DNA from 3 places in the Aliihoeflea sp. PC F10.4 genome. Region 2 is predicted to be linked to each of the others. Evidence: predicted binding sites of a transcription regulator. Region 2 holds the regulator's gene; each other region holds the start of a gene.
The links. The regulator LexA, encoded in region 2, represses DNA repair genes until DNA is damaged. The targets are predictions, from matches to a motif close to TGTTCNNNNTGTGTTCNG.

Region 1 (7,339 bases), 300 kb from region 2:
ATGTTTGCGGACTGGGTTCGCACGGCCGCCGCAATGGTGCGGACCGGCGGCGGTTTGGCGATCATCGCGCGACCGGCATCACTGGCCGACATTCTGGCCGCGATCGACCGCCGTTTCGGCTCGGCGGAAATGATCGCAATCCACCCTCGCCCCGGCAAAGCCGCTATCCGTATCGTGCTTCGCGCCTGGCGTGGCCGTCGCGGCGCGCTCTCCATCTTGCCGTCGCTCCATCTTCACGGCGTGGCCGGCAACGGCTTTACCGAAAGCGCCGATGCGATCATCAACGGGCAGGCCGCCCTGTTCGGCGACTGACCATTTATCGCGCCGCATTGCGCAATCCCGCAGCTTTCCTACATGGTTCTGGAAACAGGAGATCCAGACCACGTGCGACGCCTCGTCAACAAGCTTCTTCCCAAATCATTGCGCTCATCCATCGTCACGATCCCGGTTATCCGGCTTCACGGCACGATCATGTCCGGCTCGGGCCCGATGCGGCAGAACCTTTCACTGGCAACGACAGCAGCGCTGATCGAAAAGGCATTCGCTGTGGCGGATGCGCCGGCCGTTGCGATCTCCGTCAATTCGCCGGGCGGCTCGCCCGTCCAGTCGCGGCTGATATTCAAGCGCATCCGCGACCTGGCGCAAGAAAAGAACAAGCATGTTTTCGTGTTCGTCGAGGATGTCGCGGCGTCCGGCGGCTACATGATCGCCTGTGCGGGCGACGAGATCATCGCCGATCCATCGTCGATCGTCGGCTCGATCGGCGTCGTTTCCGCATCGTTCGGCTTTCAGGATCTGATCAAGAAGATCGGAGTGGAACGGCGCGTTTATACTGCGGGACAGAACAAATCGCTGCTCGATCCTTTCCAGCCCGAGAAAAAGGAAGATGTTGAGCGGCTGAAAACCCTTCAGCTCGAAGTCCATCAGACCTTCATCGATCTCGTGCGTGAGCGTCGCGGGTCGAAGCTTGCTGATAATCCGGATCTTTTCACCGGGCTTTTCTGGAGCGGTAAGAAGGGTCTCCAACTCGGCCTCGTGGATCAACTCGGCGACATGCGCGAGGTGCTGAAGGAGCGCTACGGCGAAAAGACGAAGCTGCAACTGATCACGATGCCGCGAGGCCTTTTCGGCCGCAAGCTTGGCGTCGGCGGGCTTTCGCAACAGATCGCACACTCCGCTGCCGAGGGGCTGGCGGATGCGGCGAGCGAACGGGCGCTTTGGAACCGATACGGGCTTTGAACGTCATCACGAAAACGCCTAGAATGGCGTTTTCGATGTTTCCATGAACGTTCGAGCCAAGGGACATGGCGTCATGCCTCAACTGATTTTCTTCGCGGCGGTCGGCGCTGCCGCCCTGATCGGCTACCGCGCGTTCATTCGTGAGGCCGAGAAGCTGACCGCGCGCACCCGCCGCGCCGAATCCGAGGCGCGGACCGGCGCAATCGGTACGCTCGTCAAGGACCCAGTCAGCGGTGAGTACCGGGTTGCCAAGGACTGAAACCGGCGAAGGCGGGTTGATCGATCGACCGCAAATGAGGTTGCGCGCGCCTGCCAAGATCAATCTGGCACTGCATGTGACCGGACGGCTCTCCGACGGTTATCACGAAATCGATTCGCTCGTCGTCTTCACCGAACTGGGCGACGAACTCACTGTCGAGACGGCCCGGGCCGATTCGTTCCGGATCGAGGGGCCGTTCGCGGATGCGATTCCCGGCGATGGCGACAATCTCGTCCTGCGCGCCCGAGATCTTTTTCGACAGCGGCATTCATTTACGCAGCCATTGTCGATCACCTTGACCAAGAACCTGCCGCCCGCATCCGGCATCGGCGGCGGGTCGAGCGACGCGGCGGCGTGTCTTGCAGCGATGGCCGAGATTGCTCGTTCTGATGTCAGTTTGTCGTCGACGGGGGCAACACTCGGCGCGGACGTGCCGATGTGCCTTGCCGCCGAGCCGCTCATCGCACGCGGTATTGGCGAGGAGATTTCGCTCGTCTCTTCATTCCCCTCGCTGGCGATGGTGCTCGTCAATCCGGGCGTCGAAGTGCCAACGCCCGAAATATTCCTGCGTCTGTCCTCGCCGAACAACACGCCCTTGCCCCCACTCGAACACCCAAACGACGTCGTCGACTGGCTTTCGAGCTGCCGCAACGATCTGCAGGAACCGGCCTTAGGCTACGCACCCATCATCGCCGAAGTTTTGGCTGCGCTCGACGCGTGCGGCGCACGCCTTGCGCGCATGTCAGGCTCCGGCGCGACGTGTTTCGGGATTTTTCCGGACATGGTTTCGGCGAACCGTGCCGCGGAACAATTGCACGCCCGGCAGCCTTCATGGTTCGTCAAGGCAACTCGCAGCCATGCGTCCGGCGAATTCAGGAGATGAATCGAGACATGAGCGAACGTCCTTTCATTCCAGTCACCTTCGCCGTGCTGACCGTTTCGGACACGCGCGACATGACGACCGACAAATCCGGGCAGACGCTGGTCGACCGGATCGCAGCAGCAGGCCATGCCCTGGGCGCGCGCGAAATCGTCAAGGACGACGTGGCCGCGATCCGCGCTAAGGTGCAGTCGTGGAGCAGCGACGCCTCGATCGACACGATCATCACGACCGGCGGGACGGGATTTACCGGCCGCGACGTAACACCCGAAGCGCTCGAACCGATCTTCGAAAAGCGCATGGACGGATTTTCCACGCTCTTTCACAAGATTTCGGCCGACAAGATCGGCACTTCGACGATCCAGAGCCGCGCCACGGCCGGCCTTTTGAACCAGACCTTCGTTTTCGTTCTGCCCGGCTCGCCCGGCGCCTGCCGGGACGCGTGGGACGGCATTCTCAAGGACCAGTTCGACTACCGGCACATGCCGTGCAATTTCGTGGAGATCATGCCGCGTCTCGACGAACACCTGAAACGCGGCGCTGGCACAGTGGTCTAGGTTCAGTCTGCGGCGTGGATTTCGGCACGAAGGCGCAGCGGCCTTTGCCTTTTGCTGCCGAAAGCAGGCTTCGGCACAAGCAGCCCTTCTGAAAACGCAGGCGGCCGGGCGAACAGGCGCGACCACAGCGAACGAGCGGTTTGCGGCGACCGGGAAAACGAAGCCGGCAGCGGCGATACCGACACATGCTCGCGCACCGGTTCGATCCAACCGGACGCCATGCGCGCGCCGGGCTGGAGAACGAGCAGCCAGTCCCCCCGCGCAACCTTGACGCCACCCGTGACGGCTGCGTCGGCTAAAAACACGCACCCTGCGTGCTCGGCGACCGTCGCCGTCCCATCCGTGGACCCTCGATCACACACGATGACCTCGCGCACCACGCCTTCTACAGCACCGGCGACAAGCGACGCCAGCGTTCGCGCGAGTTCAGCCTCGCTGTTTCTGGTTTCGATCAGAACCGAGATCATGACTTGAATTAGCGCAAACGCATGAACTGCGCCAGTTAACGAAACACCGCATAAAGTTCTTGTTTTGTTCTTTTTCGTAAGATAGGAATAGTTTCATTGACGAATCGACATGCCACCACCGGCGGCAGGAGCGTGAAATGGAACAGATCAGACAGGCCGACGTTGCCGCTTTCATGAGCGGAGATGCGCATATGGCCAACGCGATGGTCGAGGAAAGCGGCCTCAGGGTGATTCCCGATCGACGCCGGGGCCGTGGTGCGGGCGTCAATCCGAGCGGGCGCTACGAAAAACATCAACGCGACGTTTTTGACGATGGCTGGAGTTCCTTCGAGGAATTGCCACCGTTCAAGACGGACGTGCAGATCGAAAAGCCGCGCACGATCATCACGCGTAACGAATCGCCCGACATTTCCTTCGACCGCTCGATCAATCCCTATCGCGGCTGCGAGCACGGCTGCGTCTATTGCTTCGCGCGCCCCACGCACAGCTATATGGGCCTGTCTGCCGGTCTCGATTTCGAATCGAAACTGTTCGCCAAGCCGGACGCCGCCCGCCTTCTCGAACGGGAACTTGGCAAGGAAGGCTATCAGCCGAAGACGATCGCGATCGGCACCAACACCGATCCCTACCAGCCGATCGAGAAGCAGTGGCGCATCATGCGCGAAATCCTCGAAGTGCTGGAAAAACACGAGCACCCCGTCGGCATCGTGACGAAATCGGCGCTGGTCATGCGCGACATCGATATTCTCTCTCGCATGGCCGAGAAGGGATTGGCCAAGGTGGCACTGTCCGTCACCACGCTCGACCGAAAGCTGGCGAGAGCGATGGAGCCGCGCGCGGCAACGCCGCCACGGCGGCTCGAAACGATCCGCGCATTGAGCGAAGCCGGCATTCCGACATCTGTGATGATCGGGCCTGTCATTCCCGGCCTCAACGATGCGGAGATCGAGCGCATACTCGATTCGGCGACCGCTGCCGGCGCGAGCGAGGCGGGATACGTCATCTTGCGCCTGCCCCTCGAAGTCAGCTCGATCTTCAAGGATTGGCTGCTGCAGCATTATCCCGACCGCTACCGGCATGTGATGTCGCTTGTGCGCTCGATGCGCGACGGGAAGGATTACGACGCTGAATGGGGCAAGCGCATGAGAGGGTCCGGCCCTTATGCCTGGCAGATCGGCAGGCGCTTCGAGCTTGCTGCCAAACGGCTCGGCCTCAACACGCAGCGCATGAAACTGCGCACGGATCTTTTCAATCCGCCCGCACGCAAGGGCGAGCAGCTCAGCCTGCTCTAGAATATTCAGTTTCGTCCGGCCTGTCCCCAATCCAGCCTGACGGAATGCCCTTCCCGCCCCGCCCCAAGGACGGGAAGGACTTGCGGAGAATCGGACGCGATGCGAGCATTGCCGCAACATGGCTCGCCAACGCTCCGATTCTCCGCTTCTCTTCAACCTGCCTGTGCGCCCGGACTTCCGGATGGAGCGCGCCGCACAGCGCGAGGGGCTTTGGCCAGTCTGCGGAACAGACGAAGCTGGACGCGGGCCGCTTGCAGGTCCGGTCGTCGCCGCCGCCGTCATTCTCGATCCCAAGCGTATTCCCAAGGGCCTCGACGATTCGAAGCGCATGGGTCATGCCGAGCGTGAAGTCGTTTTCGACGATATCCTGAAAAAGGCACTGGCGGTTTCCGTCGCCTCCGTGTCCGCGCATTCGATCGACCGCAGCGACATTCGCAAGGCGAGCCTCGAGGCCATGTGCCACTCGGTGAAGCTGCTCTGCGTCGAACCCAGACTGGTTCTTGCCGATGGCCGCGACATTCCTCCAGGCCTCACCTGCGATGGCAAGGCGGTCGTCAAGGGCGACCAGCGATCGCAATCCATTGCAGCCGCGTCCATCATCGCGAAAGTGACGCGCGACAGGATGATGACACGCACGGCTTCAATCCACGTCAGCTACGGCTTCGATGTGCATATGGGGTATGCCACCGTGCGCCATCGCACAGCCATCGAGGCCCATGGTCCACTGACGCGGCTTCACCGTCTGTCCTTTGCGCCCTTCAGACTGGACGCGGCAGAGTAGGCTAAAGGCCGCATTTTCTAATTGTTGTCATTCAATGGTCAGGTCGAGGCGTGGATTCATGTGACGAGCATAGGAATGACTGCACTAAAGCTTTTCGTCAGTCTTCGGCGTTTGCGATTTTGAAGACCGTCATTCCCGTGCTCGTCCTTCAGCCCATGCTCCGCTTCAATCAGGAATGACGGATGCAGTTATGCGAATGCCAAGCGCGAACGCCTCTCGTTTGCATAGACCTTGATGCCGTCATTCCTGTGCCGGCCTGCTGTCGTACTTGTTACAAGGCTCACAAGAATTCACGCTTCGGCTTTGTTGCGTCGCGATCTTTCAGATTCACTCCGCGCGCTTAGTTGTTGTTTTACACGCGTCTTTATCCCGAACCCGATTCCCGTTTTTGAAAGACAATGCATTAGCGTTCAAGAACGCTCACTGCGAGTGAGGACCGGATCAATCTCCGCAAACAAAAAAACCCCGCCGAGGCGGGGTTTCGTTATTGTGCAGATCGCGACGGATCAGTTCATCCGAGCCTTCACGTCATCAAGCGAAGACTTGAAGAGCTGCGTCTTCACCTTGGCGTCAGCGCGCTCCTCCAGAAGCTTGGAAGCAGCCGCGACGGCGATGTCGACGGCGTTCGAGCGAACGGCGTTGACTGCGTCGCGCTCGGCCTGCGCGATCTTCTGCTCGGCCAGCGCCGTGCGGCGCGCGACATATTCCTGCGACCGCTGCTTGGCTTCCTCGACGAGGTGGCCCGCTTCACGCTTGGCCGCCTCTACGATCTCGCCGGCTTCCTGCTCGGCCTCCTTGCGCTTGCGCTGATACTCGGCCAGCAATTGCTGCGCTTCTTCACGCAGCTTGCGGGCTTCTTCGAGTTCGTTGCGGATGCGCTCGGCACGCTGGTCGAGATTGCGCCCGATCATGCCGGGAACGCGCAGATAGACGACGAGTGCGAGGAAGACGACGAGGCCTACGGTGGCCCAAAATGTTGCATCCATCCGTGCCTCCTATCGAACCTGGCCGACAGCGGCTGATACCGCCTTGTCGTCCGGCTTCTGCCCGATCAACGCCTCGACGATCGCGCCGGCCGTTTCCTCGGCGATCGTGCCGACATCCTTCATCGCCGTGTCGCGAACGGCAGCGATGCGGCGTTCGGCGTCCACAAGCTTGCGATCAAGTTCGGCTTCCACCGACTTGCGCTGTGCCTCGGCATCGGCCTTGGCCGAATCCTGAGCTTCCTGCGCGATCGCATGCGCCTTGGAACGCGCATCGGCGAGTTCCTGCTCATAAGCAGCAATCGCAGCGTCGGCTTCTTCCTTGTTCCGCGCCGCCTGATCGAGATCATGGGCAATGCGGTCCCGGCGTACTTCGAGAATGTTTCCGATTCTCGGCAGCACCACCTTTTGCAGGAAAAGATAGAAAAGGCCGAAGCTGATCGCCAGCCACAAAAGCTGCGAGGGATAGAACTCCGTCTCGAAGGGCGGAAAACCGCTCTCCTCGTGGACTTCCACCACTTCGGTCTGCAATTCGCCTTCGGCGGGAACGGCGTCCTGCGCGTATCCAGGCGTTACGAACATGTGCATCCCCTGCTCATGTTGCCGGCCACGCTTGGCGACCGGCGGGTCTCAGCACTTGGTAGATTCCGGCCATGCGGGCACCGAAAGCGCCCGCCGGCCGGGCCTCATCTTACGTGAAGAGGAGGAGCAGAGCGATGAGCAGCGAGAAGATGCCCAGAGCTTCCGTGACGGCGAAGCCGAAGATCAAGCGGCCGAACTGGCCGTCGGCTGCCGACGGGTTGCGCAGCGCGCCCGAGAGGTAGCTGCCGAAGATGTTGCCGAGACCGAGAGCGGTACCGGCCATGCCGAGGCAGGCGATG
Region 2 (7,339 bases):
TTCGTCGCCATCGATATAGGTGATCTCGGATTCGCAGCTCGCGGTCGAGGTGAAACCCGGATCGTAGGTGAAAGCGCCGGTATTCTTATAAAGCGCCGAAATGTCGATGACGTCCGGGCCGACCGAACCTTTCCGTACCTTGAATTCGTGGCTGTCGCCGCCGAAATCCAGTTTCGCCGTCCCTTCAGTCATATCAACACCTCATTCATGCGGAACACTCTTATTGCGGGCGTAATTTAGTGAAATTTCACGCGAACCCGTATGGTGCGCGCTTTAGCTATCGCATTTGGTTCAGCGTGCCAAGTTCGTCGTCAGTCGTATGCTGCAATGCGGCAAGTCATGCAAATCACAACTGATCCTTCAGCCGCGCGAGGCTCTCTTCACGCCCAAGAACGGCAAGAACGTCGAACACACCTGGCGACACCGAACGGCCGGTCAAGGCGGCTCGCAGGGGCTGCGCAGCCTTGCCGAGTTTCAGCCCGGTTTCCTCGGCATAGGACCGCACGGCCGCTTCCGTGGTCTGTGAGCCCCAATCGTCGACGGTTTCGAGCTTCGGCATGAGGCCGGCGAGCGCATCGCGCCCACCATCGGAAAGAATCTGAGCGGCTTTTTCATCCAGTTCAAGCGGACGTTTGGCAAAAAGGAAGCTGGCGCCGTCCTTGAGTTCGACGAGCGTTTTGGCGCGGTCTTTCAAGCCCGCCATCGCGGCGCGTAACTGGTCTCGCTTCGGCAAATCAAGCTTCGCCAGCATCTCGTCGCCATCGGGCAGATAGGGCAGAGTGGCTTCAAGCTGATCCAGAAGCTCGCCATCGTCGCTCTGGCGCATATAGACGCCGTTCAGCGCCTCAAGCTTTGCGAAATCGAAACGCGCCGCGCCTTTGTTCACGTCCTCGATCTCGAACCATTCGATCATCTGGTCGAGCGTCATGATCTCGTCGTCGCCATGGCTCCAGCCAAGCCGTACTAGGTAGTTACGCAGTGCGGCCGGCAGATAGCCCATCTCGCGATAAGCCTCTACGCCGAGCGCACCGTGGCGTTTGGAAAGCTTTGCGCCGTCCGAGCCATGGATCAGCGGGATATGCGCCATTACCGGCACATCCCATTCCATCGCCTCGTAGATGATGCTCTGGCGCGCGGCGTTGGTCAGATGATCGTCGCCGCGAATGATGTGCGTGACGCCCATGTCGTGATCGTCGACAACGACGGCGTGCATATAGGTCGGGTTGCCGTCCGAGCGCAGGATGATGAAATCGTCGAGGTCCTTGTTGGGGAAGCGCACCTCCCCCTGCACCTTGTCTTGAACGATAGTATAGCCATCCTGCGGCGCCTTGATCCGCACGACCGGCTTGACGCCCGCAGGCGCTTCGGATGGATCGCGATCGCGCCAGCGACCATCATAGCGCGGCGGCTTGCCTTCGGCGCGGGCCTTTTCTCGCATTTCGGTCAATTCGTCTTGCGAGGCGTAGCAGTGATAAGCCTTGCCGCGTTTCACGAGCTCCTGGGCGATTTCCCGATGTCGCTCGGCGCGCTCGAATTGCGATACCGGCTCTCCGTCCCAGTCGAGGCCGAGCCATTTAAGCCCGTCGAGAATGGCGGCCGTCGCCGCATCGGTCGAGCGCTCGCGGTCCGTATCCTCGATGCGCAAGAGCATCTTCCCGCCCGTGTGTCTGGCATAGAGCCAGTTAAACAGCGCCGTGCGTGCGCCGCCAATATGCAGATAGCCAGTGGGCGAGGGAGCAAAGCGTGTGACGACGGGACGGGTCATGGATGTTCCTGATTTTCGCAGCCGTATCGCCGAAGCGATATGTGGCGTTCTCGTGGCGCTCATGTAGCATAGGCAAGTCGCGGTGCAAGCACCGGGAACGGCCGTGGGGGCACGATGGGGGACAGACGGGAGACGATCGTCATCGACGAGCGGCGCTTATTAGGCGGTGTTCAGGATCCGTTTGTTTCGGCACAGTCGATCACTGCCGCCGGAAAATCTTCATATGCGGTGCCGGCCCGGTTGCGGCACCGGATCGGTCGGTTCGGGTTCAGTCTCGCTTCACTGCAACGATCGGTGGAATATGAACTTGACCATGGAATGGCGTTCCTGTTCGTGCCGGTGTTGCTCGCATTGGGAACGCTCATCTATTTCAACCTGCCTTGGGAGCCCGGTTTCGTCAGTCTCTTGGTACCGGTTCTGATCAGCCTCGCCCTCCTGCCGGCAACCGTTGCCGGAGGGGTGACGCGCGCCGCCATCGCCGCGATTCTCCTGACGTTTGCGGGAATGATGGCGGCGAAGGTCGAGACGAGGCTAGCCGATACAAAAGTTCTAGGATCGGAGATCACGATCCAGCTCACTGGACGCGTCGTGCGCATAGAGCATCAGGAAAGCGGCCGCGTGCGGCTTACACTCGATGTCGTCTCGACCGGCCGTCCAGAACTGCGCTATGCGCCCGACCGGGTCCGCGTCACGGCGCGTTCGATTCCCGATGGCCTCGTGCCCGGCGCAGGCGTTGTCGGCATCGCCCGCCTGATGCCGCCGTCGGGGCCGGTGCGCCCGCAAAGCTACGATTTCGCCTTCAAGCGCTATTTCGACGGCATTGGCGGTAGCGGCTTTTTCATGAGAGGACCGGACGCAACGGAACTCGCGACGGCATCGACGCGCAAGGAGCGCCTTGGCACATGGATCGAAAGTCGGCGCGGCGATGTGGCCGAGCGGATCGTCGCGCGTATCGGCGGCATGGAAGGCGGCATTGCAGCCGCGTTGATCACAGGGATACGAACAGGCATTCCCGAAGCTGCCAATGAAGCGATGCGGATTACCGGACTCTACCATGTCATATCGATCTCGGGGCTGCACATGGCGCTCGTCGGCGGCACGATCATGGTCTCCATCCGCACGGCGGCTGCGTTTTTTCCCGGTCTTGCCACGCGGCATCCGGTGAAAAAATACGCCGCCGGCACCGCCCTGTTCGGCACAGGATTTTACCTCATCGTGTCGGGCGGGGACATCGCCGCACAGCGCGCGTTCCTGATGCTTGCCGTCATGCTGATCGCGGTTTTGTTCGATCGCGCGGCGCTGACGATGCGCAATCTGGCGATATCGGCACTGATCATCATCCTCGTCTCACCGCATGAGGTGATCGGCCCGAGCTTCCAGATGTCGTTTGCCGCGACCGCCGCGCTGATTGCCGCATATGGCGCTTGGAGCGCACGCAAGCGCGATCGTCTTGAAGATCGCGGCCCACCGCCGAAGGCGGGTCTGCTCCGCTCCGGTTTGTCCAACGCAACGGCACTTGCGATGACATCGATCATAGCAGGGGTGGCAACGGCGTTGTTCACCGCCTGGCACTTCCAGCAGATCTCTCCATTGGGCGTCATCGCAAATCTCACAGCGATGCCGCTCGTTTCCATCATCATCATGCCCATGGCGGTGCTCGCGACAGTCTTGATGCCGGTTGGTCTCGATGGCCTGCCGCTCGACCTGATGGGGATGGGCATATGGGGAATGACGACGATCGCGTTCTGGTTGGCCGAGAGATCGGCGTTCGATGCGACCGGTGCCATACCGCTTTCCGCGGTGCTGGTTCTGACTTGCGCACTCGTCATTTTGACCATGACGGGAGGTGTCCTGCGCTGGGCGGCGGTACCGCTGATCGCTGCTGGCATTGCGCTGCTCGCAACACGCCAATTGCCGGACGTGTTGATTTCAGAAGACGCGCGGCTGGTTGCAGTTAGCACGACAAGCGGCGGCATCGCGGTCAATCGCCAGCGTCCGAACCGCTTCACGATCCAGAACTGGCTACGAGCCTTCGACGTGCAGAATTTCGAACGGCCATTAGGGCCGGAACAGGTCGTGCCTGGGCAGACTGACGGCGTCTTCGTCTGCCATGAAGGGCTTTGCACCGCGACGAGTGCGAAAGGAAACGTCATTGCTTATGCCGAAACAGCAGAAATCGCTGAACAGGTTTGCGGCGAGGCAGGGCTGATCGTCATTGCGGACGCGACCGCCGAAAACCCATGTCGCGCCCCTTCGGTGAAGGTAATAACCGCGCGCGATCTGGCAAGAGGCGGCAGTGCGCAGATCACATGGCGGAGCGAGGGAGCGGCACAACCTCACATACGATATGCGATCACCGAGCCATATCGACCCTGGCACGATCATCGCCGCTTCTCACGCGCCGCGCGCGGAATGGGACCTTACGTCCGTCCCGAACGACCGGCACCAGCCGAGCCATCGCAAGCCGAAAACGACTGATCATTGATGCGTTGGCATATAACCACCCATCGAACCGAACACCGGCTTCCTTCTCGATAACCTCGCTCGCCCTGTGTCAACCCAGGTCGTATCAGCTTCCAGTTCAGTATTTCCGGATCAGCCCGACCAGCTTGCCCTGCACCTTCACACGGTCCGAGCCGTAGATCTTGGTCTCATAGGCCGGATTGGCGGCCTCGAGTGCAATCGACGCGCCTTTGCGGCGAAAGCGTTTGAGCGTCGCTTCCTGATCGTCGACGAGTGCGACCACGATTTCGCCTGGCGTCGCGGATTGGCCCGAGCGGATGATAACTGTGTCACCATCAAGGATACCGGCCTCGACCATTGAATCGCCGTGAACTTCCAGCGCGTAATGCTCGCCACCCGTCAGCATGTCTGGCGGGACGGTAACGGCGCGTGTTGCGTGCTGGATGGCGTCGATCGGCACACCTGCCGCGATCCGCCCCATGACTGGAACCTCGATGGGACCGCGGGTCGCGGGCTGTAGCGGCTGTCGTTCCGGCTTCGCCGCAGGCTTATCCGAGAGGCTGCCCTGAATGACGCTCGGTTGAAAGCGTTTCGGAGGCTGAGAAATCGACTCCGGCAGCTTGATAACTTCCAGGGCGCGCGCCCGGTTTGGCATGCGGCGCAAGAAGCCTCGCTCCTCAAGAGCGGTGATCAGCCGGTGAATGCCGGATTTTGAAGCCAACCCCAGCGCTTCCTTCATTTCGTCGAAGGAGGGCGGCACACCGCTCTCCTTGAGGCGCTGATGGATGAAGAGAAGGAGTTCGTGTTGCTTGCGCGTCAGCATGGCTGGCCTTAAAAGGAATCGTTAAAACAAAACCAGAACAAACCTACCTGTTCCAGTTGTGTTCTGCAAGAGTCACGACGAAATTGCATGAATCAGGGGCTGAAATGATTGAACCGGGGCGGATTCTCTTCGCAATAGGGGCGCTGTTCGGTGCAAGCGGCGTGGCCTTATCGGCGGTTGCAGCGCATCGCACAGGTGGCGATCTCGGCACGGCCGCGTCGTTCCTGCTTATCCATGCACCGGCCCTGCTGGTGGTATCGGCGGGGTGGTTCGGTCGATGGCAGATCGCGGGCGGCTGGACGATCGTTGCCGGCATTCTCTTATTTTGCGGCGATCTTGTCGCGCGCTCGTTCCTCGAAACGCGGCTTTTCCCGATGGCCGCTCCGGCAGGTGGCCTACTCCTGATCGCGGGCTGGCTGCTCGTGGCGCTTTCGGCATTCCTCAACCGGCGCGAATCAACCTGATCGCGTCGTCGCGGCCAAACAGATAGAGAAGCGTGCGGATTGCCTTGCCACGCGGACCGGTAAGGTCAGGGTCGCGGTCGAGCAAAAGGCGTGCGTCGTCGCGTGCGATGGCGAGAAGATCGGCGTGGTGTTCGAGCCGTGCAAGCTGGAAACCCGGCGTGCCGGACTGGCGCGTGCCGAGCAATTCGCCTTCGCCGCGCAGTTTCAAATCCTCTTCGGCGATGCGGAACCCGTCTTCGGTGTCGCGCATGACCGAAAGGCGCTGCTTCGCGATCTCGCCGAGCGGAGATTGATAGAGAAGCACGCAACTCGAAGCCGCATCGCCGCGCCCGACCCGTCCGCGCAACTGGTGCAGTTGCGCAAGGCCGAACCTTTCGGCGTGTTCGATGACGATAATGGTGGCGTCCGGCACGTCGACGCCGACCTCGATGACAGTCGTTCCAACGAGAATACGGGTGCGTCCGGCTTTAAAATCGGCCATCGCCTCGTCTTTCGCCGCGCCCGACATGCGGCCGTGAACCAGCCCGACATCGGAGCCGAAAATCTCGGCCAGCGCTTTATGCCGGTCGGCGGCGGACATCACGTCCATGCCTTCGGCTTCCTCCACGAGTGGGCAGATCCAGTAGATTTTCTGGCCTTCGCTCACTGCACGTCGAATGCGTTCGATCAGGTCCGACAGGCGTTCGAGAGGTAGCGTGACGGTCTGGATCGGCTGACGCCCGGCAGGCTTTTCGTCGAGGCGCGAGACATCCATGTCTCCGAACGCAGTCAGCACCAGCGTGCGCGGGATCGGAGTCGCTGTCATGACGAGAATGTCGACTGCCGCGCCTTTCGCGCCGATGGCAAGCCGCTGATGAACGCCGAAGCGGTGCTGCTCGTCGATCACCGCGAGCGCGAGGTCGCGGAAGGCCACCGCGTCCTGGAAGATCGCGTGCGTGCCGATGACGATATCGATGGACCCGTCGGCGATGGCGGCCAGCGTCTGCGCCCGTTCACGACCCTTTTCCCGGCCAGTCAGGATGGCGGCAGTGAGGCCGGCTTTCTCGGCCAAAGGAGCAATTGTCGAAAAATGCTGACGCGCGAGAATTTCGGTCGGAGCCATCAGCGCTGATTGCGCACCTGCCTCGGCGGCGCGCGCCATCGCCATCAGGGCGACCACCGTTTTTCCGGAGCCGACATCGCCCTGAAGCAAGCGCAGCATCCGGTCGGGCTGGGCAAGATCGGCCTCGATCTCACGAACCGAGCGTTCCTGCGCGCCGGTCAGGCCATAGGGCAGGGCGGCTCGCACCGCCTCGCCGCGCGACCCGTCGCCAGTCAGCTTGCGTCCTGCTAGTTTGCGCATCCGCATGCGCACCATCGCGAGCGCGACCTGTCCGGCAAGGAGCTCGTCATAGGCGAGACGCCGCCATGCCGGGCTTGTCGATTCGCAGTCGGCCGCGTTTTCGGGTCGATGCAGTTCGACAAGCGCCTCGCCGAATGTCGGGAATCGGTGACGGTCGAGGACGGACGCATCCTGCCATTCGGGCAGAGCGGGAAGGCGTTCGAGCGCGGACGAAATCGCCTTGCGCAGGAGCTTGGCCGAAAGTCCCGCCGTCATCGGATAGACGGGCTCGATCAAGGGCAGGGAGGCGGCATCTTCCTTGGCGACGATATGATCGGGATGGACCATGGACGGGCGGCCATTGAACCACTCGACCTTGCCCGAGACGACGATCTCGCTTCCCTCGGGCATCAGCTTTTCCAGCCATTGGCCTTTGGCGTGGAAAAAGGTCAGCGCGATCTCGCCCGTCTCATCGAATGCGAAGACACGGTAGGGCACCGAGC
Region 3 (7,339 bases), 2.2 Mb from region 2:
CCGTCCCGTGCGATCTGCGGTTGACATTGGCTTTGACAGTCGTTCATTCAATCGTTATGGGGACCGGCACTTTTCATCCCCCATACGACTGTCTCGCCCGCGCCGATTCTTTGAAGGTGGCTGCGGGGAGAAGCCCGAAGACACGATGAGGCTCACCGTGGCGAAAGCTGAACTTGGCACCAAGCGAATTTGCCCTGAAACGGGTCGTAAGTTCTACGACCTGAACAAGGACCCGATCGTCTCGCCCTATACGGGCCAGTCCTATCCGCGCTCCTATTTCGACAGCGGGTCCGTGATCGAGGAAGAAGAAGAGGTCGAGGAGCAGGAAGAGGAAGTCGTGGAGAGCGACGCCGACACCGTTTCGCTCGAAGATGCCGATGACGAGGCCAAGGGCGGCGATTCGTCGGACGACGATGACGATGTCGACCTCGACAATGACGATGATGACGACACCTTCCTTGCCGATGACGAAGACGAGGATGACGACGATCTCGACGACATCGTCGGGGTTGGCGACGACGACGACGACAACTGACGCTTGGGCGTCTGCGAAAGCATCGAGGCAGGCGCTTTTGGGCTTGCAATCGATCCGGGGCGGCGCTAGAAGCCGCCTCGCACCGGCCTTGGCAACAGGCCGGATGGGGCCATAGCTCAGCTGGGAGAGCGCCTGCATGGCATGCAGGAGGTCAGCGGTTCGATCCCGCTTGGCTCCACCAATTTTCCCTTATTTCACGGCAATTCTTTTTGCTCACGCCTCCGATTGGACGCGTGCATCGCGCGGCGCCGCTGAGGATTGCGAACCCTTTGGAATGGAATGGCGTCCGGGCCGGCTCCTTTTCCGCGCTCATCACCGCCGCAATTTACTGACCTGACAAGGGTCTATGTTTCCCGCGGACTCCAAACGTGTTCCATTTGGGGTTGTGCGACCCCATCGAGGTCTCATTCGCCCCCTACCCGCCACATTGATATCAACGGGTATGGATTTCTTGCATGACGGCACGTTTTATTCGCTCTTCCGGCATCGCGCTGGCCGGGGCAATCGCTTTCACCATTTCGATCGGCCACGCGAACGCGCAATGCGGCAGTGCTTCCTGGTATGCACTGACCTCGAAGACGGCTTCCGGCGAACGGATGAACCCCGAAGGCATGACTGCCGCGCATCGCAGCTTGCCGTTCGGATCGAAGATCAAGGTCGTCAACCAGCGCAATGGTTGGGAGGTCGTCGTGCGCATTAACGATCGCGGGCCGTTCACGAAAGGGCGCGTTCTCGACCTCTCGCGGGCGGCGGCAAACAAGCTCGGCTTCATCAATGCCGGCCACACCAAGATCTGCCTCGAAGGCGTCAGTTAAGCGGCTTCGGCGTCGCCGCGAGTTCGCCCGTCGCGGCAGCCGGGACGGCTCTACCGTAAAGATAGCCCTGGCCAAGCGCACAGCCGAATTCGTCGAGGCGCGCCGCTTGCGCTTCTTCTTCGATGCCTTCAGCTACCGCTTCCATTTCGAGGCCGATGCACATCGCCAAAATGGCCTTGACGATATGTTCCGACGCGCGGTCGCTTAAAAGGCTCGAAACGAAGCTTCGGTCGATCTTCAGCTTGTCGAAGGGAAACTCCCGCAACCGCCCGAGCGAGGACTGACCCGTGCCGAAATCGTCGAGCGCGATCCGTACGCCCGCATCCTTGAACTCAGTGATGATCGAGGCGGCGGTTTCCGGCATCGACATCAGTCCGGTTTCGGTGATCTCGATTTCCAGCCGACGGGGGTCGAAACCCACCCTATCGGCAATCGCGATCACCTCTCCGGCCGTCGACGCGTTGATGAGTTGGACGGATGACAAATTGAACGACAGGAAAAGCGGATCGGGCCAGTTGCGCGCTGTCTCTGCCGCCTTGAGAAGGATGAGCCTCGACAGGTCCGGCATGATGCCGCGCTCTTCGGCGATAGGAATGAAAGTAGCCGGCGAAATGACGCCAAGGTCTGGATCGCGCCATCGCGCAAGCGCCTCGAAGCCGAGGACGCGGCGCGTTTTGATCGAGACGATCGGCTGGAACCAGGGCTCGACTTCGCCATTCGAAACCGCGCGGCGCAATGCCTGCTCAATCCGCGTAACTGTCTGCGCGGCCTCGACGAGTTCGGGCGAATAGACGACGACCCGGTTTCGTCCCGACCGCCGCGCCTCGTAAAGCGCCGTTTCGGCCTTGGCGATCAGGTGAGGCGGCGTTTCACGCGCGTCGTCATAGATCGCCGAACCGACGCTCGCGGTCAGCCGGACTGTGCGCGCACCGATGTCGTAGGGTGCCGAAAGCACGTCGACCAGCGTGTAAGCCAGCCGTTCAGCCGCCTTTGCGCTGAAGACGAAGGGCGACAAGATCGTGAACTCGTCGGAACCGGTCCGCGTGACCGTCGATGCGTCATCGAGCGCGGCGCGAAGGCGCAGCGCGGCCTGTTTCAAAATTCCATCGCCGGCGCTTCGGCCATAAAGATCGTTGATCGGCTTGAAGCCGTCCAGATCAACGATGGCGATCGCAAAGGGCGCTGGATCGGCTTTGCGCTTGGCGATCAGGCGGATGATCTTGTCTTCGAGACGAAGCCGCGTGCCAAGCCCCGTCAGCGGATCGGTCATGATCCCCAGCGGCGCATCGGCTACCGATATTGTTTCGCTTGCGCTCCTCAAAGCTTCGCAGCCCTTTTCAATGATGCCGCGCACGCTTGCACAAAAAGCTTTCGCAAACGTGAGCGCCACCGAGTTGAGCGCGCGGATTGGCAATCGGATATGAAACCTCTAGATGGCGGTGACGACAGTTACCGCCCAGCCGGCCCGGAGCTTCCATGACCTTGAGAATCGCTTTCCAGATGGACCATGTCTCGACCGTTTCGATTGCGGGCGACACCACTTTCGCGCTGGCGCTGGAAGCGCAAAAGCGTGGCCATGCGCTGTTTCATTACACGCCTGATCGTCTTTCGATGCGAAACGGCAAAGTGACGGCGTATGCCGAGGAAATGCGCGTGGACGACGTGAAGGGCGCGCATTTCACGCTCGGTGAGCCGCAGCGTATGGATCTCGGCGAAATGGACGTGGTTCTCCTGCGCCAGGACCCGCCTTTCGACATGAACTACATCACCACGACGCATCTTCTCGAGCGCATCCACCCGAAGACGCTCGTGGTCAACGACCCTGCCTGGGTGCGCAACTCGCCTGAAAAGATTTTCGTTACCGAGTTCCCCGACCTGATGCCCGAAACGCTGATTACCAAGGATCCGCGCGAGGTCGACGCCTTCCGCAAGGAATATGGCGACATCATCGTCAAGCCGCTGTATGGAAATGGCGGCGCGGGTATCTTCATGCTGCAGGAGGGCGACCGAAACCTCGCCTCCCTGCTCGAAATGTTCGAGCAGATGTTCCGCGAGCCCTTCATCGTCCAACGCTATCTGAAGGAAGTCCGCAAGGGCGACAAGCGCATCATCCTGATCGACGGCGAGCCGGTCGGAGCGATCAACCGCGTGCCGGCCGAGCATGATTCGCGCTCCAACATGCATGTCGGCGGACGCGCCGAAGCGACCGAACTGACCGAGCGCGAGCGCGAGATATGTGCGCGGATCGGCCCGTCGCTGAAGGAGCGCGGCTTCATCCTCGTCGGCATCGACGTGATCGGCGACTACATGACCGAGATCAACGTAACCTCGCCTACGGGCGTTCGCGAGGTGAAGAAATTCGGCGGTGTCGATATCGCCGCGCGGTTCTGGGATGCGGTGGAGGTGAAGCGCAACTGAGACCGTTTGTTCCACCCCTGCAACCGGGTGCAACCAAGGCACAACCTTCGCGCTTTTTCGTTCACTTATTGTTCTTGATTTGATCTGATATTCATGCTTGTGTTTCCGCAAGGAGAGTGGGGCATGGTTTCAAGGGTGCGAACGATCGCCTTTCAGGGCATCGAAACGGTTCCGGTCGACGTTCAGGTCATGATCGCGCCGGGCAAGGTCGGTATGAATATCGTCGGCCTTGCCGACAAGGCGGTGGCCGAAAGCCGCGAGCGTGTGCAGGCCGCGCTGCATGCGTCGGGCCTGTCGATGCCGCCGAAAAAGGTGACGGTCAATCTGGCACCGGCCGATCTGCCGAAGGAGGGAAGCCACTATGACCTGCCGATCGCGCTCGGTCTGATGGCGGCGCTGGGCGCGATCCCTACGGATGCGCTCGACGGTTATGTCGTTCTCGGGGAGCTGTCGCTTGACGGCACGATCGCGCCGGTCGCTGGCGTTCTTCCGGCCGCGATGGGCGCAAACGGGAAGGGGCGCGGGCTCATCTGTCCGGCCGCTTGCGGATCGGAGGCGGCATGGGCCGGCGCCGATATCGACATCCTTGCGCCGCGCAGCCTGATCGCGATGGCGAACCACTTTCGCGGCACGCAGGTACTGAGCCGCCCCGAGCCGATGGTCGATCCGGCCCCAGCCGGCTTGCTCGATCTTGCCGACATCAAGGGACAGGAAAGCGCCAAGCGCGCGCTCGAAGTGGCGGCGGCCGGCGGGCATAATCTGCTGATGATCGGGCCACCCGGTTCGGGAAAATCGATGCTGGCGCAGCGCCTGCCTTCGATCCTGCCGCCGCTGGCGGCAAAGGAACTGCTCGAAGTCTCGATGATCGCCTCGATTGCAGGCGAACTTGCTGGTGGTAAATTGTCGGATCGGCGTCCGTTTCGCAGTCCCCACCACTCCGCGTCGATGGCGGCGATGGTCGGCGGCGGCCTTCGCGCGCGACCAGGAGAGGTTTCGCTCGCACATAACGGCGTGCTCTTTCTCGACGAGCTTCCGGAGTTCCAGCCGGCCGTGCTCGATTCACTTCGCCAACCGGTCGAGAACGGAGAAAGCGTGATCGCGCGCGCCAATCATCGTGTCTCCTACCCCGCCCGTATCCAACTCGTCGCGGCGATGAACCCGTGCCGATGCGGCATGGCGGGCGAACCGGGTCATCGCTGCGCACGCGGTCCGCGCTGTCAGTCCGATTATCAGGCGCGCATTTCAGGCCCGCTGCTCGACCGCATCGATCTGCGGATCGAGGTGCCGGCGGTCACCGCCGCCGATCTGATTGCGCCGGGCCGCGCTGAGACGAGCGAAACCGTTCGAACGCGTGTGGCGGCGGCGCGCGCGGTCCAGTCGCAGCGCTATGCCGCGCTCGAAATGCCGTCTTTCACGACCAATGCACTTTGCGGAGCCGCGATGATCGAGAAGGTCGCCACGCCGGATGCGGCGGGTGCGGCGCTGTTGCGGGATGCCAGCGAAAAGCTGAACCTGTCTGCACGCGCATATCACCGGGTTTTGAAGGTCGCGCGCACGCTCGCCGATCTCGACGGAAGCGAAGAGGTCGGCCGCATTCATCTGGCCGAGGCTATTTCGTACCGGATTGCAGGCGAACGGCTCGCCGCCGCCGCGTGATGCCGAAGTGGTACCCAGCTACGGGTTGATGGTGATCGGTGCCGTTAGAGCGGGTTTCGTTCTGATGCGAGGAGGGTTCGCGCATCCATGACGCTGTAGGATGACAATGAATCGTGCATTGGGCGAGATGAGTACGAGGGTTAGATAACGGTCCAGAGGGCAATTTTTCTGGCCGAGGGAATCAGCACCGCATCTTTCGGTCGGTCGAATCTGGCGCGTCCAGATACGACCTTCGCCCGGAGCACTCGACCTTCAGATTTCTCTCAGGTCAGTCGAAACAGTCCAGATGAATGGGTTCAGGCAAAAATTGGTCTTTTGCCGCCGTCGGCGATCTTTCGGGCGTGCTTATGAGCTTCGCGTGGCCGTCGCGCATTTTCTCAGGCGACAACGGAGGCTGCCTCCGGTGTCAAAACCGGTTGAGATGGCCAATTATGCTACCGCTCGAGGAACGGGCCAAGGATCGGAGAGGACGCTTGCGTACAAAGCTGAAGAGTTTTGGCCAACGTCGCCGGGCGGTCAGCGCAGCGCGCCGACCAGAAGGTTGCGGTCCTCGTGCAGTGTCACCCACCGGCCGGTGTGATTGCTCGCCTGACGCTTGAGAAACCGGTAATCCGTGTCCGTCCATGCGCGAATGTCGGGCTTCAGATTGTCGAGAATGAAGTCGCCGCGATCCGTGCGCAATGTCAGGACGGCGTGTCCCTCGCCATCGGCCTTGCGCAGAACGGTGATCAGGAGATTGGACAGCGGGATGCCGGCTTCGGCGAGCCGCTTGCGCTTTTCGAGCGCGTAGTCCTCGCAATCACCGACGCCCTTGACCGGATAGGCCCACCATTCCTCGCGACCGTAGATTTCGAGATCGCTTTTCGGTGTTACCGCCGCGTTCACCGCGCGATTGACCTTGTCGACCGCGCGCCAAATCGCCGGGGTCACCACGAGCGCGCCGCGATCGGCCGGGCGGATCGAGCACTCCTGAGGCAGGCGCTGGCAAAACTCGTAATGTCCGATCGGCTGCGAGGTCAGGCCGCCCGTCTTCATCGAGGGTGCGTGGGCTGGCATGGCCGCTGCAGCGGCTGCCTGAAAAAGCGCGCCCGCCAGTATCGCGCCCGCAAGCGCACGCCGGATGAGTGATGAACCGCCCATTCTCAAAACCCCGATTTCCGCACGTTGATCGTGTCGTTAAGGAAACGTTAAGGTTTGATATAAGTGGGTGTCAATTGACATGGGCGATATGAACAGGCCTGCGCGGGGCGTTGTGACAATCAGCACACACGAAACTGCCCGGAATCCGGGCAATAATTCGTTAACCATAAGTGCGAATTGATGTTTTTGGTAGTCGCTCCAAGCCCCCGTTCGGGTGCGTTTAACGAAAAACGCCGCGATCAGGTGCTGATCGCGGCGTCTCGGTTGTCTCGCTAATGCGGATGATCACGCATTATTGCGGCCAGCCGGCCACCGCCTTGACCTCAAGAAAGTCCTCCAGCCCGTATTTGCCGCCTTCACGGCCGATCCCGGATTGCTTGTAGCCGCCGAAGGGAGAGCCGGGCGCGCGCGACGTTCCGTTGATCTGGACCATACCGGCGCGCAAACGCTTTGCAACACGGCGGGCCTTTTCGGCGTCGCCGGTCTGCACGTAGCTCGACAGGCCGTAGGGCGTGTCGTTGGCGATCTCGACGGCTTCTTCTTCGCCATCGAAGGGGATCATGGCGAGCACCGGGCCGAAGACTTCCTCGCGTGCGATGGTCATCTCATTGGTGACGTCTGCGAAGACGGTCGGGCGAACGTAATAGCCGCGGTTAAAGCCCTCTGGGCGGCCCGGACCGCCGGCGACGAGCTTCGCGCCCTCTTTGATGGCGACATCGATCAGACCCTGCACCTTGTCGAACTGGGCTTGCGAGACGAGCGGGCCGATATGGCC

Region 1: ACX82Z_RS09445 (PA0069 family radical SAM protein) is a predicted target of LexA. The motif match lies at 3,457-3,474, and genes of this name have one in related genera.
Region 3: ACX82Z_RS18675 (YifB family Mg chelatase-like AAA ATPase) is a predicted target of LexA. The motif match lies at 3,838-3,855, and genes of this name have one in related genera.

What each region holds. Positions count from the first base shown of each region.
Region 1 covers NZ_JBTSWH010000001.1:1,871,129-1,878,467, forward strand. Annotated here, with positions in the region: gene ACX82Z_RS09415 (tRNA1(Val) (adenine(37)-N6)-methyltransferase) at 1-312, shown strand, start outside; gene ACX82Z_RS09420 (S49 family peptidase) at 385-1,239, shown strand; gene ACX82Z_RS09425 (NfeD family protein) at 1,313-1,498, shown strand; gene ACX82Z_RS09430 (4-(cytidine 5'-diphospho)-2-C-methyl-D-erythritol kinase) at 1,533-2,381, shown strand; gene moaB (molybdenum cofactor biosynthesis protein B) at 2,390-2,935, shown strand; gene ACX82Z_RS09440 (glycosyltransferase) at 2,938-3,402, opposite strand; gene ACX82Z_RS09445 (PA0069 family radical SAM protein) at 3,540-4,694, shown strand; gene ACX82Z_RS09450 (ribonuclease HII) at 4,813-5,475, shown strand; gene ACX82Z_RS09455 (F0F1 ATP synthase subunit B) at 5,982-6,461, opposite strand; gene ACX82Z_RS09460 (F0F1 ATP synthase subunit B) at 6,471-7,040, opposite strand; gene ACX82Z_RS09465 (F0F1 ATP synthase subunit C) at 7,150-7,339, opposite strand, start outside.
Region 2 covers NZ_JBTSWH010000001.1:1,566,693-1,574,031, reverse strand. Annotated here, with positions in the region: gene gltA (citrate synthase) at 1-192, opposite strand, end outside; gene gltX (glutamate--tRNA ligase) at 347-1,765, opposite strand; gene ACX82Z_RS07840 (ComEC/Rec2 family competence protein) at 1,880-4,243, shown strand; gene lexA (transcriptional repressor LexA) at 4,347-5,051, opposite strand; gene ACX82Z_RS07830 (DUF423 domain-containing protein) at 5,156-5,515, shown strand; gene recG (ATP-dependent DNA helicase RecG) at 5,493-7,339, opposite strand, start outside.
Region 3 covers NZ_JBTSWH010000001.1:3,723,378-3,730,716, reverse strand. Annotated here, with positions in the region: gene ACX82Z_RS18700 (TIGR02300 family protein) at 158-535, shown strand; tRNA gene ACX82Z_RS18695 (tRNA-Ala) at 641-716, shown strand; gene ACX82Z_RS18690 (septal ring lytic transglycosylase RlpA family protein) at 991-1,350, shown strand; gene ACX82Z_RS18685 (putative bifunctional diguanylate cyclase/phosphodiesterase) at 1,343-2,620, opposite strand; gene gshB (glutathione synthase) at 2,827-3,768, shown strand; gene ACX82Z_RS18675 (YifB family Mg chelatase-like AAA ATPase) at 3,892-5,424, shown strand; gene ACX82Z_RS18670 (transglutaminase-like cysteine peptidase) at 5,941-6,564, opposite strand; gene ACX82Z_RS18665 (aldehyde dehydrogenase family protein) at 6,857-7,339, opposite strand, start outside.